DNA from 4 places in the Paenibacillus sp. EB106-06-01-XG199 genome. Region 3 is predicted to be linked to each of the others. Evidence: riboswitches for the same ligand, from Rfam matches in the RefSeq annotation. Region 3 holds a riboswitch; each other region holds the start of a gene.
What was found. A riboswitch is a leader RNA that binds a small molecule or an ion and turns the genes downstream of it on or off. The one in region 3 is predicted to bind cyclic di-AMP.
Positions count from the first base shown of each region.

Region 1: it holds a riboswitch for cyclic di-AMP, as region 3 does, so the genes downstream of both, AC3WT9_RS09430 (KamA family radical SAM protein) here and AC3WT9_RS04210 (NfeD family membrane protein) in region 3, are expected to answer to the same signal.
Region 2: it holds a riboswitch for cyclic di-AMP, as region 3 does, so the genes downstream of both, AC3WT9_RS23795 (hypothetical protein) here and AC3WT9_RS04210 (NfeD family membrane protein) in region 3, are expected to answer to the same signal.
Region 4: it holds a riboswitch for cyclic di-AMP, as region 3 does, so the genes downstream of both, AC3WT9_RS33735 (C40 family peptidase) here and AC3WT9_RS04210 (NfeD family membrane protein) in region 3, are expected to answer to the same signal.

Region 1 is NZ_JBYTDQ010000002.1:755,028-759,237, reverse strand. It holds gene AC3WT9_RS09435 (helix-turn-helix transcriptional regulator) at 1-892, shown strand, start outside; gene AC3WT9_RS09430 (KamA family radical SAM protein) at 947-2,083, opposite strand; cyclic di-AMP (ydaO/yuaA leader) riboswitch at 2,215-2,352, opposite strand; gene AC3WT9_RS09425 (PEP/pyruvate-binding domain-containing protein) at 3,249-4,210, shown strand, end outside.
Region 2 is NZ_JBYTDQ010000007.1:111,430-115,639, reverse strand. It holds gene AC3WT9_RS23810 (hypothetical protein) at 22-216, shown strand; gene AC3WT9_RS23805 (hypothetical protein) at 351-539, shown strand; gene AC3WT9_RS23800 (hypothetical protein) at 661-1,113, opposite strand; gene AC3WT9_RS23795 (hypothetical protein) at 1,142-1,651, opposite strand; cyclic di-AMP (ydaO/yuaA leader) riboswitch at 1,776-1,959, opposite strand; cyclic di-AMP (ydaO/yuaA leader) riboswitch at 2,381-2,569, shown strand; gene AC3WT9_RS23790 (hypothetical protein) at 2,675-3,091, shown strand; gene AC3WT9_RS23785 (glutaredoxin family protein) at 3,189-3,431, opposite strand; gene ytxJ (bacillithiol system redox-active protein YtxJ) at 3,428-3,754, opposite strand; gene AC3WT9_RS23775 (SDR family NAD(P)-dependent oxidoreductase) at 3,951-4,210, shown strand, end outside.
Region 3 is NZ_JBYTDQ010000001.1:892,852-897,061, forward strand. It holds gene AC3WT9_RS04205 (flotillin family protein) at 1-1,118, opposite strand, end outside; gene AC3WT9_RS04210 (NfeD family membrane protein) at 1,141-1,683, opposite strand; cyclic di-AMP (ydaO/yuaA leader) riboswitch at 1,846-2,033, opposite strand; gene AC3WT9_RS04215 (spore germination protein) at 2,354-3,778, shown strand; gene AC3WT9_RS04220 (GerAB/ArcD/ProY family transporter) at 3,815-4,210, shown strand, end outside.
Region 4 is NZ_JBYTDQ010000021.1:27,198-31,407, forward strand. It holds gene AC3WT9_RS33725 (M1 family metallopeptidase) at 1-656, shown strand, start outside; gene AC3WT9_RS33730 (hypothetical protein) at 668-1,498, shown strand; cyclic di-AMP (ydaO/yuaA leader) riboswitch at 1,719-1,857, shown strand; gene AC3WT9_RS33735 (C40 family peptidase) at 1,915-2,343, shown strand; cyclic di-AMP (ydaO/yuaA leader) riboswitch at 2,729-2,871, shown strand; gene AC3WT9_RS33740 (C40 family peptidase) at 2,877-3,368, shown strand; gene AC3WT9_RS33745 (GNAT family N-acetyltransferase) at 3,629-4,135, shown strand.

The DNA.
Region 1 (4,210 bases), on a different contig from region 3:
GGGTCTTGAGGATCTGCACCCGCAGCTGTTTGAATACGAATATCTGCATGAGGATTATATGAAATATGAGCAGTTGGCCGCTGCGGCAGTGCCGGTCGCCTGTTTAAGTGGTGTAACGGAAGGGCAGCCCGGGCGGAGTGAACGTTACCGCAACGTCCTCCAGCCTGCGGGCCTGGGCGACGAGCTCCGGGCTGCGCTGGTTGAAGGCGGTGGCTGCTGGGGGTTCTTAACCTTGTTCCGGTCGCAGCACGAACCTCCATTTCAAGAGCACGAGTGTGCAGTGATATCATCTGTTGTTCCGCTGATTGCCGGCGCACTCCGCAGCTATGCCTCCGAGCCCCCTCTGGGACGGATGGATACCGCACCGGAGGACAGTGGAATCATGATTCTGACGGACCAGCTGCTTCCGGTCAGCGCGAACAGTGCGGCTCAATATTGGCTGAACCGTCTGCAGCAGCTGGAACGGCTGGATCACGGTGTTCTCCCCCGGCCGGTCAACGCCGTATGCCTGCGGGCACTTGGTGAGAATACGGAACCAGGAGGGTTGCCTTCGAAGGCGAAATTATGCCTGCGCGTCGAGGATGGGGCATACTTGACAGTTACGGCCAGCAGGCTTGAAGGCAGCGGCAAGAAGACGGAGCTGGCTGTTGCTTTTGTCTATGCCAAGTCCTCGGAGATCTTCCGGCTGCTGGCCGATGCCTGCCAGCTGACCGCGAGGGAGAAGCAGCTGGCCGAGATGCTCTCCCGCGGATTATCCACTAAGGAGCTGGCAGAGTCGCTGCATATTTCTGCGTACACCGTACAGGATCACCTGAAATCCATCTTCTCTAAGACCGGCGTTTCCAGCCGGAGAGCGCTCATCAGCAAGCTGTTCTCACAGGGGATGGAATAGCCGGTAAACACGCTAAACAGTCCCGATGCTGATACAAGGGGACTGTGCTGGCTTTTATAGGAGCTGCGGGATCTGGGAAGTGGAAGTAGGGTGGGTCCAGTGCTTCTCGCTGCCGGGAAGATCATCGAACCATTCCGCATCCGGTGGACATTCCAGGATCATGAATTTGCCGTACTCCTGCGCTCTGGACTGATGGTATTTCAGATAGGCCTTGCCGTCTTCAATCGCCAGTATCTCGATTTTACCGGAGGAGTGGCTCATGGATAGACGGACTCTTTTACCCAGACCTGAGGTTCTGGCCTTGGCTTCCTCAACAATGTTGTAGACACGCTCCAGCGGCAGAACGAACTCGCGGTTGCCGGCAATGGGCCGGTTCACGAAGAAATAATAGGGAGTGACTCCGGCCCAGGACAGCCGGTCGAGCAGTTCTCCGAGTACCGCCGCATCATCGTTGATGCCTTTCAGCACCGGCGTCTGATTAACCACGATTGCCCCGGCATTATGGAGTGCTCTGAATGCATGTTTGGCTTCGGGCGTAATTTCCCGGGGATGATTAATATGCGCCATGACGTAAATGCGTTTGTCCTCCGATGAATAGGTACGGATTAGTTCCAGCAGTTCTTCGTCCTGATAAATGCGCATGGGATTAAATACGGGAATTTTGGAGCCCAGCCGGATAATCTTCACATGGTCAATAGATCTCAGGCTTTCGATGATGAAGCGCAGCTTAGAGGTAGAGAGAATCAGGCTGTCTCCGCCGGTAAGCAGCACATTATTGATCTCTGGATGATTCCTGATGTATTCCAGCCCAGGAGCCACATCGGTTTGTGCTTCCTTCACATCATTGCGGAACAGGCGCTTGCGGAAGCAGTAGCGGCAGTAAGCTCCACACACCTCGGAGACAATCAGGAGGGCCGTTGTTCTGTATTTGTGCTGACATCCCGGCACTACATAATTCATTCCCTCATCGGATGCATCCCAGCAGCCATACTCCTCAAGTTCACCTTCACTTGGAATGACGAGCCTGCGGATCGGATCACCCGGGTCGTCCCAGTCGATCAGCGACAGATAATAGTCATTGACCCGAAAGGCAAATTTGCCGGTGATCTCCTTCAGCTTTTCTTTCTCCGTTTCAGACAGCATGGCAACCTTGTTGATATCCGTTATGTACCTTACCCTTTGCACTTGCATCTCTCCTTGGTCTCATAGTGTGAGAAAAAAGGGAGCCTTGAGGTCGATAGCCAAACTGCTGCCAGCAGGGTCATGAGAATACAAAAAAGAGACCCTTAGCAAGGGTCTCTGGTTATGAATATACCTAAAAAAGCAGACCCATCCACTACTGACGAGGTTAGCTGACGGACTCGGGTAAGATGGTACCCTACATTCTGTGAATGATTCGCCCCAAAAGACTGGTTCCCCCGCTTTCCTGCCAAAGGCTGGAAATTAAGCGTAGGTAAAGTATAACCCAGGAAGTTTTGAAAAGTCAAAGCTAAACTTGCCCGCGGCAAGGGATACAGGACCAAGCCAAATCAGCAAAAAATTGAGTAGGGTGAGTTGTTCCTGCAGCTCCGAAGGCTGATCTTGTTCATGACTTGAAATAAGACAACCTCCTTCTGGAATGTTAATATCTCGATGGGCTAGATATTACCTATCGGAACCATTGATATATTTTGCAAAACAAGTTCAAAAAAAGTGTGGAACACAGTGATTGGACCAACGGTCCGGTCGCGGAGTATTCGCACCAAGTGCTCATGTTTATCCTGTTCACCAAACGAGGGTGTTCTTAGCAGCCATTTCATAACTGCTGAGAACACCCTTTTTGTTGACGGAATTAATCAACTAGAGCATGTCTTCAAATTGGAAGAGCTCTGGAGAGTAAAATCCCTGTTTATTCTCTTTTGCGGACCCAGGCGACCTTACTGCTCTGCATTCTCTTTAAAAACGTCCATCAGGGAGAAATAACTGCGCTGGAGTCCGTTCCTCCTGTAACAGGATAAAAGCCCCAAATAAGTGCAACTCGGTCCGTTTGTACTCAGAGCCAAGAATACACTTTCCAGTCGCACACACAAGCCTTCGAAAGAAGAGTGAAGTCTTTGAAACACCGAGACGTAAGCCTCCACCGAAAAAACTACCTGGTGGCGAAACGCCTTTCTCCGCGTGTGATCAGAAAATGGCACTGTACCCATGATTCCTTAGGGCATACAGCAGCAGGTTTTGACGGGGAAGCGGTTTGAAGACACGCCCTAGATAGATGAAGTAAAGCTTGACGTTTAATACAATAGTGGAATAAAGTATTAAATGAAACTAAATATCAAATTAAATAAAGTTTCAAATATATCAAAAGGAGCAATTGGATATGGGACAGATGATCCGAGGATTCGCCGAGCTAAGCCCGGAGCAATATGTCGAAGCAGGAGGTAAGGGAGCGATGCTCTCCAGAATGCTTCAGGCGGGATATCCTGTGCCGGAGGGATTTGTTGTCTTTCCTTCGGCCTTTGAAAGCGATAAATTAAAGGAAGAGGCTTGGACTGAAAGTGCAGCCAGGTTGCAGAAAATCCGCATGATACATAAGAATGCACGATTTGCTGTCAGATCTTCGGCTTTAAGTGAAGATTCGGCGGAGGCATCTTTTGCCGGGGAATTCGAAACGGTGTTGAACGTGGAAACAGATGAACAGATTCGTGAAGCGATGTACACGGTGTATCACTCAAAGGATAGCGAACGGGTTCAAGTCTACAGCTCCATGCAGGACATGGACTCCTCCCATAAGGTTGCCATTGTCGTGCAGCTGATGATTCACTCGGAAATCTCCGGAGTCCTGTTCACCGCTGACCCCATAACAGGCAGCCGCACGGTTCTGCCGGGGAATTATGTCTATGGGCTGGGAGAACAGTTAGTTTCAGGCGAGAGCGACGCATATTCCTTCACGCTGGCAAGGAACCGGGGCAGATATGAAGGCCCGGGTGAGTTCAAGCGGTATGCAGCCAAGTTATACCGGTATGCATGCCGGCTGGAGAAGGAGCTTGGAGCTCCCCAAGATATCGAGTGGGCGGTCGCAAAGGGGCGGGTCTACCTCCTGCAGACGAGACCGGTTACGACCTTGAACCCGGGAAACCGCAATACATTCGAGATCAACGACTCGCTGGCTGGTGATTTTCTCTGGACCAATACCAATGTGGGCGAATCCATCTCCGGTGTCTTAACTCCTCTGACCTGGTCTATCCTGCGCTCCCTGGATGAAGAGTACAATATTATTCCGGGGCATTATGTGATGTCCGGCAATATTTGCGGAAGGGTGTACACTAATGTTAGTCTTTC
Region 2 (4,210 bases), on a different contig from region 3:
ACCTTTTGAGGAGTGGCAAGGATGAATAAAAAGCATGAACAAACATTCGGGTTGCTGTTTGCAGTTTCTTCGTTAATCGTACTGGTCGCCAGGTTAATGCCGTCCAATGGATCGAATCTGCTTGATTTCATTCAAGGGCTTTTGACAGGAATGGGCATTGCCGGTATGATTGCGTCATTAATCATTTTTGGCAGACATTCTAAACGCGCACACTAAGAAGTGATCATAGGTTTTACTGAGGAAGCCGCGGTTCGGAAACCGCGGCTTTTTTGCGGCTCCCGGGGGAGTTCAGAGCCAAACTGGATCAGTGAAGGCTTATGGTGTATGTTATTGAATAAGGAGTGGTAATCTTGAAAAAAAACAATCAAATCCCCGCGATACTCGCAGCTTCAATTCTGCTGATTCTGCTCAGCAGCATGCTTAAGCCGGAGGGCTCTACCCTGCTGGGTGTGCTGCAGACGTTAATGCTCGGAGTGGGCTTGCTGGGCTGCTGTACAGCGGCCTGGAGATTCGCCAAAGGCGGCAAGGGCAAGAGCTGAGTATAAATAGAAAAGGCCGCGGCATTATGCTGCGGCTTTTTCATGCGCTTCGACAAGTTGCCCATTACATCAGCGGAGATAAGAGAGGGGCCCACAGTGCTTCTTTAATCTATGTGAGCAGCTATACAACAAATAAATTTGCTTCAGGCCGCAATGTTTCTAACCGGCACATTTGCTCGCGCACATGTCTCAGCCGGGTTTTCAGCACCGGCACGCTTTGCTCAAGAATGGTGCTGATTGCAGGCAGGGGCAGCAGCATGCCGTACCATAACACCTGGACAATCTGATCCTCCCAGGCTAATCCATTGGAAACAAAGAGGCTGCACTCCTCCGCAGCCCGGGAGCACTGCTGAATGCACTCCCGGTAGGCAACCAGCGAGAAAGGCTGCGGTATGAAATCATCATGAAGGTACCGGGTGTAAAGCTCAGTGAAGGTCTTCATCGCAGTCTTTTCCGCAACGGCACCCTCTCCCAGCAGCAGACTGGTGAGTGCATAAATATTTCCGGTGTTCTTTTGGACATATTCCGCAAACTCGCTGGCAGCTGTCCATTCCGGGGATAATGGGTCTGGCATGTCTTCACGTTCCTTCCTGAATAAGAAATTATAAGATGGAGAAATAAGCGATGGATCTGTCCATTAGCTCGGCTATGTCCGGTTCCTGCCAGCTGCATTTATGCAGCAGGGAACTTGAAGGTTTATAGTACATCCGTCTGAAGGGGGGCGTACCGCCGGCCCCGGCTGTACGGGAATAGGGGACCATTTGCAGATGTGACGTGACGACCTTGCCTTGCAGCTTGGCTTTTAAATCCAGCAGGGCCGTTTGCACGATTTCTTGCTGATCTGGCTCCCACTGCGCACCTAGCTGCTGTACAATTTCTATGGCTTCTTCCAGCCTGTGATTGCGTATACTTCTCAGGAAGCTGCTCCATTTAATGACGTCAAAATGATCGCCTTCCGCAGACAGTATCCCCGCTCCCCAGCTGCACCCAGCCTTGCACGTAAGCTTCAGCACACCATACCGGCATTTGCCGGACGACTCCGTGGCCTGATGGAATGGCCAGGGGGCATCGAATACAAACACTTCTATACGTAACAGCCTGCGCTGGTTCATTTCGTTTTCCCTCCTACCCATTTATAAGCTGCAGCCTCAGCACAAAAAACCGCAGCAGAGGAGGACCTCTGCTGCGGTTTTGGTACAGGCTTAAATACACCTGGCGCAAAAACGTGGCGGATCAAGGTTCTCTCTAGTCGCTTACGGGGTTAGCTGTCGGATTCGGACGGTGAGAGTCGCCCTACCTAATGAGACCACAGTCTCCTTCGGATTCACCCCAAGAAAGATTCTTATCTTCCAGGTAAGGCCCCTGCGGGCCTGATGGTTCCCCCGTTTCCCGCATTGCGGGAATTCAGCGTTTATATCGCATTTCGTGCATTGGATTCAAACCGAATCATACTCTTTTCGCATGAGCTTTGTAAAAAGGAAAAAACATTCTTCTGAGCCGAATTTCAGGGAATTCTGGCAAAGGAAACGGTAGGATGTGCTAAAAGGGTGTTTATCAACGGTTTTCGGCTTTTTATCTCGTTCATACGACTGCTTTTGATTTAGGGTGATCAGAGCATAAAAGGCAATTTGCTCAACATCGGGTGAATATAATCACAATGCTGAATGCTTTTTCGCAAATCGCTGATAAGCCGAGTAAATAAGAGGAATGATGAGATTGAGGCTTAAGTAAGCGCTACCTGATCTGGTTTGGGTTTACTAAATGCATTATTTTGGCAGGTTTGGCGGTTTACAAGGTCGTGATCGCCAGAGTATGATTACTTCTGTTTACTACACAATCGAATACGCAGTCCGCTTAATTTCCGTTATGGAAAGCGGGGGAACCAACAATCGGCAGCCGATGTGAGAGTCGGAGCCGGTTATGGGGTGAATCCTGTGAAAGTGCGAGAGAATGCTCGCATGGATACAGGTAGGGCGACTCTCACTGCCCGAATCCGACAGCTAACCTCGTAAGCGTATTAGAGAGGATGAGCACAATGTGACCGTTAATTGGACCACAGAGGGAATTCCTTTGTGGTTTTTTGCTGTGTTCGTATGGCAAATGAATGGAAGTCCTAAGCCGGAGGAGAGGAAGATATGGCGAATTCGGAAGAATATGTACTCATTAACGCTCCGACTAAAGCGGGGGAGCATTTTATCAAAATCTTAAAGTTTAGAGGCTATAAGATCGCAGGAATCGCCAACAATGCGGCGGAGAAGCGGCGTCTGGAGGAGCTGGGAATCGAGGTCAATCTCGTGGTGGATACACATCATCAGAATACATGGTTCCGCCCCTCTTTTCCGGTAGGCAGAGTATTTCTGTTCGAGAGCAGTGTGACCTTATGCTGCCGGTATATCCAGATGTGCCGGACCTGGACGACAAAGCCAATATACGTAATTACGACTTCGATGAATCCCAGACTGGTCTATAAAGGGCTTGGAGCGGATTCCGTCATCTATTCCCACAGCGGAAATGTCTCTTTTCTGGCGGATGTCTCAACGAATCCAGGATAAGGCCAAATAAAAGGGCAAATAAAAGGCATCCCCTGGACAGAGGTCCAAGGGGATGCCTTTTTCAAAATATAAGTATTCATATGCTTCATGCTATAAATTATTCAGCGGTTGCTCCAATAAGCTCCTTAAGCTCGGAAACATTGAAGCCCTTGACTGCGCGGCCTTCGTACACGGTAACAGGCACACCCATGAAGCCCAGCTTCTCGACTTCTTCCTGATACACTGTACTTGTCATAACATCACGCACCTCGAAGCTAACGTCTTGCTCGGTCAGCCACTGCTTCACTTGATTGCAGTCGCTGCACCCTGTGGTGGAATAGACAATTACCGGCTGGCTCATTGGCTCACAGCTGCCTTGATGGCGTCCCGGGTGATTTTCCAATGGGAGGTGTTCCAGCGGACTTCGCCGTCTTCCAGGAGGAAGATCTGCGGAGATTCATGTTTGATCCCGAAATCTTCGGCAATCTGATTGGACAACGGACGGTCTTCAATCACATGGACAATGGCAGCTGGAGTCTCGGAGCCTTGCGCATAGGCTGTGAATTCCTCGTTGGCCTTGGCGCTGATCGGGCAGGTAGTGCTATGCTTGAAAAGCAGTTTTTTACCTGGTTGCGCAACATATTGCTGCAGTTCTTCCAGAGTATGAAGTTGTTGGATAGACATCGGTATCTCACCTTCCTATAAGTACTTGTAACTACGATTGTAACATAGTTCAAAATTAAATCAAAAAGGAAGTTAGAGCACCCCTTTCAGCGGAATTACAGTCCCATGAAGGACGTTGAAAAAACGTGACTGCCATGCTAATGTGAGAGAGATGCCGCGTGTATCCTGAAGAATCGTAAAGGGTGTGTCCATAATCATGAAAAGGGTTGCTTTTGTTACCGGTGCTGACCGTGGTTTAGGTTTTTTTCTGGCAAGCTGGCTTCTAGAGAACAAATATTCCGTATTTGCCGGTCAGTATATGAAGGAGTCGGAATCGCTGGACGCACTGAAAAAGCAGTACCCGGACCGATTAACTCTGATCCCGCTGGATATCGGCGACCGTGAGAGTGTCAAGCAAGCGGCACGTAGTATTTCGGGCAGTACCGCTCATGTTGATATGATTATCAATAATGCCGG
Region 3 (4,210 bases):
GCCAGCTGAACAATTTCCGCGTTGGCTTTTCCCTTCGCCAGTTCTGCTTCCGCTGTTGCCAGCCCCCGTTTGGTCATTGTGGCCGCCTCTGCTTCAGCCTCAAGAATTTTCCGCTGCTTAGCCGCTTCCGCTCTCATGATCGTAGCCTGGTTCTCCGCCTCAGCAGGCTTGATCACCGTGGCCTCCAGCTCCTTCTGTCTCAGCTCAACTTCGATTTCCCGGACGGTCCTATTGGCCTCCGCTTCCATCTGCGTAATCTTGACCTGTTCGGTAACCAGCGACTGCTTAATTTTGTTCTGCTGCAATTCGTACGCAAGATCCGCCTGTGCTTTTTTTACTTCAGTTTCCAGTTTAAAGTCTGCCTGCTTAATGTTCAAATCCTTCTCGAACAGAGATTCCTTGGCGCGGGCTGCGGTTCCAGCTTCAATGGTAGCCTGATGTGCATTGGCTTTGGCAATGGCGGATTCCTTCTCCGCCTCGGCTTGTTTGATCTGAATGTCGCGTTCTGCTTCCGCCTTGGCGATGCTGGCATCGCGGCGGATGCGCTCAATTTCCGGAACCCCCATATTGTCGATATACCCTTTGTCGTCAGTAATTTTCTTAATGGTGAAGCTGACTACCTCAAGCCCCATCTTGTCGAGGTCTTCCGAGCAGGTCTCCCGCATCTTGCTGTTGATTTCGTCAGGTGTCTTTAGAATGGATTCTACCGTTAATTGTCCGATCAAGCCGCGCAAATGGCCTTCCACCGAATGCAGGATAATCGTCTCACGGTCCTCTTCCGGCCTGTCGATAAACTGCTCACTGGCAGTAAGTATAGCGGTAGGATCGCTTTTAATCTTAATCTGGGCTACCGCCTCCAGGTTGAGCTTGATGCCCTGCCGGGAGAACATTGCCTGCGCTGGGATGACATCGAAGCTCATCAGCATCATAGAGATGGTCTTATTGTTCTGGAAGCCGGGAATGACGAACGTCCCGCCGCCCTGAACCACTCTTTTTCCGCCGAGGCCGAATACAATCATCGCCTGATTGGGCGGAACCTTTTTATAAGCGTTCACGATACTGAACAAAGCCAGCAGGATAACAACAACAATTGCCGAGATTAAATAAAGAATAACCATTTGGTTCGACACTCCCCGTTAGTTATAATTGTTCGTTTTCCCTCTCGAAGAGGGTGACTACCGCTAATCCTTTATCCACCTTCAAAATAATCACCCTGTCACCCTTGGCGAGCTGCTGGCCGGTTTCTGCCCGTACTCCAATGGAACGCATCGTTCCATGCAGCACATATTTCATCTCTCCCACTGCTCCATCCCCTGCAGAAATGCTGATGTACCCGAGTTGTCCCGCCTGCTCATAATCCATTTTATTCATGCTACTGTCATACCGAGTCATCACCCGGGCCAGCACCGCATATATCAGACAGCCCAGCAGCAAGGCAACCCCGGTGCAGATCAGCACCACTGCAAGTATATTCATTCCGCTGAACCGGGTAAGCACATAACCACTGCCGCCCCAGACCGTGACAAATACCATTAGAGGGAGTATGGGCACAAAGCCCGGACCACCAGCATCGCCACCTCCCACATGCAGATGACCGGCCAGGCCATGCCCATGAAATCCGCCGCTAAGGAGAAGCAGCAATCCAACCCAGAAGCACACGATAAATACAGTAACGATACCAATCCCCCCCTTTAAAGGATTTTAGATAGTGCCTAATCACTCTGAATTTCGTTGTTATAAGATTTCTAAACTCTCATATAGATCGTTTTCCCTTTCTGCATGCGCAGCAAAAAGACCACAGAAGCGTCAGGGCTCTCCGTGGTCGGTTAATCGATCATGGCGCTCATCCTCTCTCTTCGAGGCTTACGGGGTTAGCTGACGGATTCGGGCAGCGAGATTGCCCTACCTTGTAAGAAGCGGCTTTTCAGCACGCAGCAAGGATTCACCCCAAGTGAGCGGCAGCTATCTGAGCAAAAGCCACATTCACCATTGGTTCCCCCGTTCCCATTATCGGAATTCAGCCATTTGAGAACAGTTATATTACATTCGGTTGTTGATTTGAATCTTACGCCTGTGACCATTTAATGTAAAACGTTGCGGATGGCAAAAGAAGCCCAAAATGCCACCACTTCGCGAATGAATGCGCATTCTATGGTATTACTCTTAAGCGATCGATGATTTGCTCATTTTTGCTCCACTTCATGTCCCTAGGAAAACAAAACAGAAACGTCTGCTGGCTCAACATCATCCCCAATATTCTTCTATATCGCACATTAAAGTTCCCGTCAGGAATATTCTGCAAATCATTCGGGAACGTTAACCGCAAAACTAATCGAAAGTTGAGCGCCTTATAATGACTAACCAAACTCAGACCTCATCTCCTTCTGTAGATCAAAACTCCGATTATATCGAAGCAGCACTATTCTATACAAGTGACCTCAAAAAAAGAAGCTTATCCTTTCAGGGAAGGGAAGGGTTGGTCTTTTATCTGGAGTCCCTCACTGACACGGAATTGATTGAACGGAACGTGATTGTTCCTTTTAGCCGTAATCAGGACAAAGACCTTTCTGAGCTTTTCACAACACTTAGTTTCAGTTTGGAAACAGAACTAAACCAAGGCATTCAGGGACTTCTTGAAGGAAGCTGTCTTTATTTTTTAGAAGGAATGTCTGAATTTTATGTCCTCTTCACTCCTGCCAAATATGAACGAAGCATTAGCGAACCTGAGAATGAAGGGGTTATTCGGGGACCTCACAACGGTTTTATTGAACAGATGAAGGTTAACTTATACCTGATTCGGAAACAAATTGCCTCCCCAAACCTTATTGTCCGCTACTTCACACTTGGGAAATTCGCCCCCAAGCAGGTAGGCTTAGTCTATATGGAGAATATGGCCAACCCAGAATTGATAAAAATTGTAGAATCAAGGATAAAGAAAATTTCGCTCGATTGGATAATCTCCACTGGCTTTATTCAGGAATTAACGGAGGATAACTCCTTCTCCATATTTCCACAACTAATCAATACGGAGCGTCCGGACCATACCTCAGCTTATTTGCTGGATGGATATGTGGCTATACTGCTGGATGGGGACCCTACAGCTCTGATTTTGCCGGCGAGCTTTTTCAGCTTTTATCAGACACCGGATGACTATAACAATCGATGGATGATCGCTTCTTTTGTCCGGTTTATCCGTCTGATCGGCTTTGTAACAGCATTTCAGTTGCCAGCGCTCTACATTGCCACCGTTTCTTTCCACTCCAATGTCCTTCCCTTGCAATTGTTCTTTTCGATTCAAGGTTTATTGACCCGGGTCCCTTTCCCTCCGCTGATTGAAGCGATGCTGCTTGAACTTATATTCGAACTGCTACGGGAAGCAGGACTACGTCTGCCCAGTCGTGTAGGTCAAACTATTGGGATTGTTGGGGGGTTGGTTATCGGGGATGCAATTGTTAAGGCGGGATTGGTTTCTTATTCGATGATTATTGTTGTAGCGTTGACTGCCATTGCATCTTTTCTTATCCCTTCCAACGAAATGAGCTCTGCTATCCGGTTTATGCGGTTTCCATTGATGATTGCTGCCTCATTATTCGGATATATTGGGATATCATTTGGGTTAACACTCATTTTCATACATTTGTGCAAGCTAGAATCGTTTGGGCAAACCTACCTGAGACCATTAAGTCCGTTGAAATTTCAAGGCCTGAAAGATACCTTCGTACGCTTTCCAATTTGGTCCATCCGAAAGAGTTCAAGCAACCCAAAAACGGATAAATGATCATTAATCTACATAGTACTTACAGGAGTTGATACGGTGGCTCAAAAAGAAAAAATGATCACAAGGGGACAACTCTTCCTTTTTATTATTCAAGCCCAAATCGGTGTTGGTATTCTGTCTCTTCCTAACAAACTTAACGAAACTGCCAAAGGTGGAGGTGGACTTTCTGTTTTAGTTGCAGGGGTTATTACCCAACTTGTCATCATTCTTCTGTGGGTCCTGCTGAAGAAATTCCCCGGACTTAACCTATTCGGTATTTGCATGAAACTTGCAGGCCCGATTATTGGCAGTCTATTGATTATTCTGTATATTGGTTACTTTATTCTGCTTGGCTCTAATATTATGCTTAGTGCCGTTGAGGTGCTCCGGAGATGGATGCTGCAAACTACGCCAAGATGGGCTGTACTAGCTCTTTTTTCTATCATGACTCTC
Region 4 (4,210 bases), on a different contig from region 3:
AGGCCAGCCTGGTGACATCCTCCCAGCCGCTTAACCTGGAAACCTGGAAATACACTCCTGCCGATGCCTATGCCCGAAATGTGTACATCCGCGGCAAGCTGGTGCTGAAGGATATCGAACAGCAGGTCGGAACCAAGACGATGGATGCCATAATGGCGGCCTATACCCGTAAGTTCCGCTTCCGGCATCCTTCTACCGCCGACTTCCAGAAAATCGTGGAGAAGGTAACCAAAAAATCCTGGCAAGCCTACTTCGACCAATATGTATACAGCGGCGGTTCTCCGGATTTTTCAATTGATCACATTAAAATCTCTGACCCCAAAAAAGAGGGCGGCGATGATAATGCCCGTTACGAAAGCTCAGTAGCGGTCAGCAATAAAGGAAATCAGTATGGTGACGTCCCCATAAAGTTCACCTTCCTGGATGGCTATACTGTCCAGCAGTTTTGGAATGGGACAGAGAAGGAAACCACCTTTCAGCTAGCCTACAAAGCGCCTCTTTTGTCTGCAGAGATTGATCCGGAGCACTCCATTCTGCTGGAGAGTAAGCATCTCAACAATTTTAGACTGGCGGAGCTGGAGCGAAAGACGCTCTCCCGCTGGACGCTTAGCGTAACGAAGCTGCTTGAAACCCTGCTCGGAACTCTTGTCTGGTGAGGTGAAGGATTGTGAAAAGATCGATAGTTCGCGGCTGGTACAGCATGAAAGAGCAATTTTATATTCTGATTCTGCTTTTTATCTATCGGCTGCTTTGGGGCTATTTCCTGTACAGATTCGTCAGGTCAGCCCTCATCCCGGTGCTGCTCCGTTATCCCGATACACACGCCGGCGGCAGCGGAATAGGCAGATTGCTGTATTATATCGAAGGACAGACTGCACTTAGCACAGACCCCGGGGTGCTGCGCTGGCTCTGGCTGCTGCTGGCCCTCTCAGCGCTACGGCTGCTATGCTCCCCCTTTATCCGCGCAGGGCTGCTGCATGAGCTGCACCAGGAGCGCAAAGGGGAGCGGGGAATGTTCTTTTTTCCCGGAATGAAGCTTTACGGACTCCCCGTACTGCTGTTCAGTCTAGCGGAATGGCTTCTGGCCGCAACACCGCTGTATTGGCTTCTCCCCAAAATGTATGGGCTTCTCCTCAGCGGTATTCTCGATTATACTCTGCTGCTGAGACTGGTTCCTTATGTTCTGGCCTGGCTCCTGTACTTCTACCTGATCCGCATTCTGCTGCTGTACATGCAGTTTGGCTTCACCGGAGGAACAGGCATGTTTTCTTCCTTGCTGGTTGGCCTGAGGGTAATCCTCCCTTCCACCTGTATATCTGCACTGTTCGGCGCCGGCGGCCTGCTTCTGCTGCTGCTCTCTGGAGTGACCGCACTTTTCTGTCCAGGCCTGCCCGCACTGCTGTTCCGGCAATTTTCACCGCTTCCCTCAACGCTGTTCAAAATGTGGAGCCTAGCGGGGCAGTATCACCTTTGGTGCAGTAAAACATTTCCACAATAATAACGCCAGTCCCTTGGCATAATAGAAGAGTCACTGCCCCAGATAAAGGGCGGGACTCTTCTTTTGGTTACAACGTGATTTAGGGTATTTGCAAAACTGTAAATCCTCTGGTACAATGATGCCTGTACCAGTAGTAACAACTTTGTAATCTTTTGAAACTAATTTGAAGCAAATGAATGTGCCTTTAAGCATTTAACCTTGTCGACACGTCACTGTTTCGGTGCATAAAACGCCAAATTCCCGGCACCGGGAAGTGGGGGAACCATATTTTGGGTGAATTGATCTCGCTTTAGAGGGGTCATAGGGGAACCTTCTACCGAATCCTTAAGCTAACCTCGCAGGCCTTGGAAGGAGTACATCTTTTGAAAAGTCATAATTTTAAGAAGAAATGCACCGCAGCAGCATTAGGGCTGGTGATGGTGTTCACGCTTGGAGCAGGGAGCGCTTTCGCCGACTCCAGAATGGATACGGTTATTACAAAAACACTCGGAACGACATATAAAACCGGGGGCACAAGCACTGCCGGCTTTGATTGTTCTGGATTCACCAAATATGTATTTAAGAACGTTGGCCTTACCTTGCCCCGCACTTCCAAAGCACAATTCAGCGTTGGAACCGCCGTATCACGGAGTAACCTCCGTTCAGGCGATCTGGTATTCTTCAATACCCTTGGCAATGGAGTCTCCCATGTCGGTATTTATGTCGGCAACGGAAAATTCGCCCAATCCTCTTCATCCCGTGGTGTAACTATCAGTTCAATGAGTCAATCCTATTGGGCCAACCGCTACGTTGGAGCCAAACGAGTAATGAGCACAACAGCTTACAAAGCTATCGCTTACGATTGACATCCCTCAGGAATTCCATCCTCCAATAAATAATTGTAACTTATAGAAATCCGGAAACTGATTATTGCCGTAATCATTTCCGGGTTTTTCCTTTTTGTCTTCCTTATTCTACCTTTTACACGTATTTGAGGCCTGTGAAACACCTTTTTACTAAAAATCCCAACAATTCTAAGTTAAAGCTTACTCAGCGTGTAAATATAAGACCTTTTTAGCAAAATCAACTCTTAAAAAGCGTAAATATTATGCATTAATATGTTTTAAGTGATTGCCAACTGGCGAAGTCTTTGTTACAATTATCGCAGTGAGTTTTTAGTAACATTTTTGTAATTATTCAATCGGGTTTTACAAAGGTTTTGTCATGTATTGGTTAACAAGCTAATCCTAATCAACAGTCATGCCGAGTTCCCTAACCATTAGGGAAACGGGGGAACCGATTTTGGGTGAATTGACCTCCTATTCACAGAGGGGTCATAGGGGACCTTCAACCGAACCCTTAAGCTAACCTCGTAGGCATTTGGAAGGGGTATTCACTTTTGAAGAAGAAGTTAGCAGCAGCAGTACTAAGCTTTTCCATTATGCTTACCATCGGAGCAGGAAGCGCTTTCGCGGATTCCAAAATGGATAAAGTCATCGACAAGACCATCGGAAGTAAATACGTATCCGGCGGTGTATCGACCAACGGCTTTGATTGCTCCGGATTTACAATGTACGTTTTTGATAAGATCGGTATCAATCTGCCACACCAATCCGGTTCCCAATACCAAATGGGTACCGCCATTTCCCGGGACGATCTGAGAGCGGGAGATCTTGTATTTTATAATACCAGCGGTAAAGGTGTATCCCATGTCGGCATTTATGTCGGTGAGGGCAAATTCGCACATGCTTCATCCTCCCGTGGTGTAACCATCAGCACGATGAGTGACAGCTACTACGTCAACCGTTACGTTGGCGCCAAACGTATCATGAGTACAGATGCTTACCAATCCGTTACTTCTGATTCCCAAGACAATGATGACGTGCAATAAGTTGTCGTAAAACGGGCACTCTTCCATGATTTTTGCCGAAATCTGGAGGGGGCCTGTTTTTTTTGTCTATAAAATTACTTACCCCTCTCAATATCCGCAAAACATAAATCTACCCAAATTTCCTCCATTTCATAAAATATTTTTCCCACTTTGTCAAGTTTCCGCCTTTCAGGAAATTTCTGAGTCGAATCAGGCCAGTTATGGATATAATTAGGTATAGCTAGTGCTGTTGCTCCCTATGAAAGGAGGCCGGTGGCCTTATGATTAGCTCCCCCGTTACATTCCATGTGGTTCCCATGGAGATCAGCCATGCTGAAGACATCGCCGCATGGAATTACAAAGCGCCTTATAATATTTACGAATGGATGCCTTGGTCCCAAATGGAGGCGCTTGGCATTGAATTTGGCGATCCAGAGCTCCGCAGGGACCAGTATGTTTCCGTGGTCAACGAGCAAGGCATCCTTTGCGGCTTTGCGCAGTTGTTTCCGATGGAGGGTGTCGTCAGGCTGGGTATTGGAATGCGCCCCGAGCTTTGCGGACACGGTCTTGGCCACATTTTCATGGAAGCCATCGTTCAGGCCGCGCTAAAGCGGTATCCCGGGCGGGAGATTGATTTGGAAGTATTGACCTGGAACCAGCGGGCGATCCGAACATACCAAAAATGCGGCTTCACGATCACGGATACTTATGAACGCCTTACTCCAACCGGAAATAAGCCATTTTATTGCATGGTCTATGATAAACAACATAACGTTCCATTAAATTGAAAATTTTAGTGTTGAAATCGTCCACTTTTTTGACACAAATGCTATGATAACGCTTCACCATCCTATATAATGTAG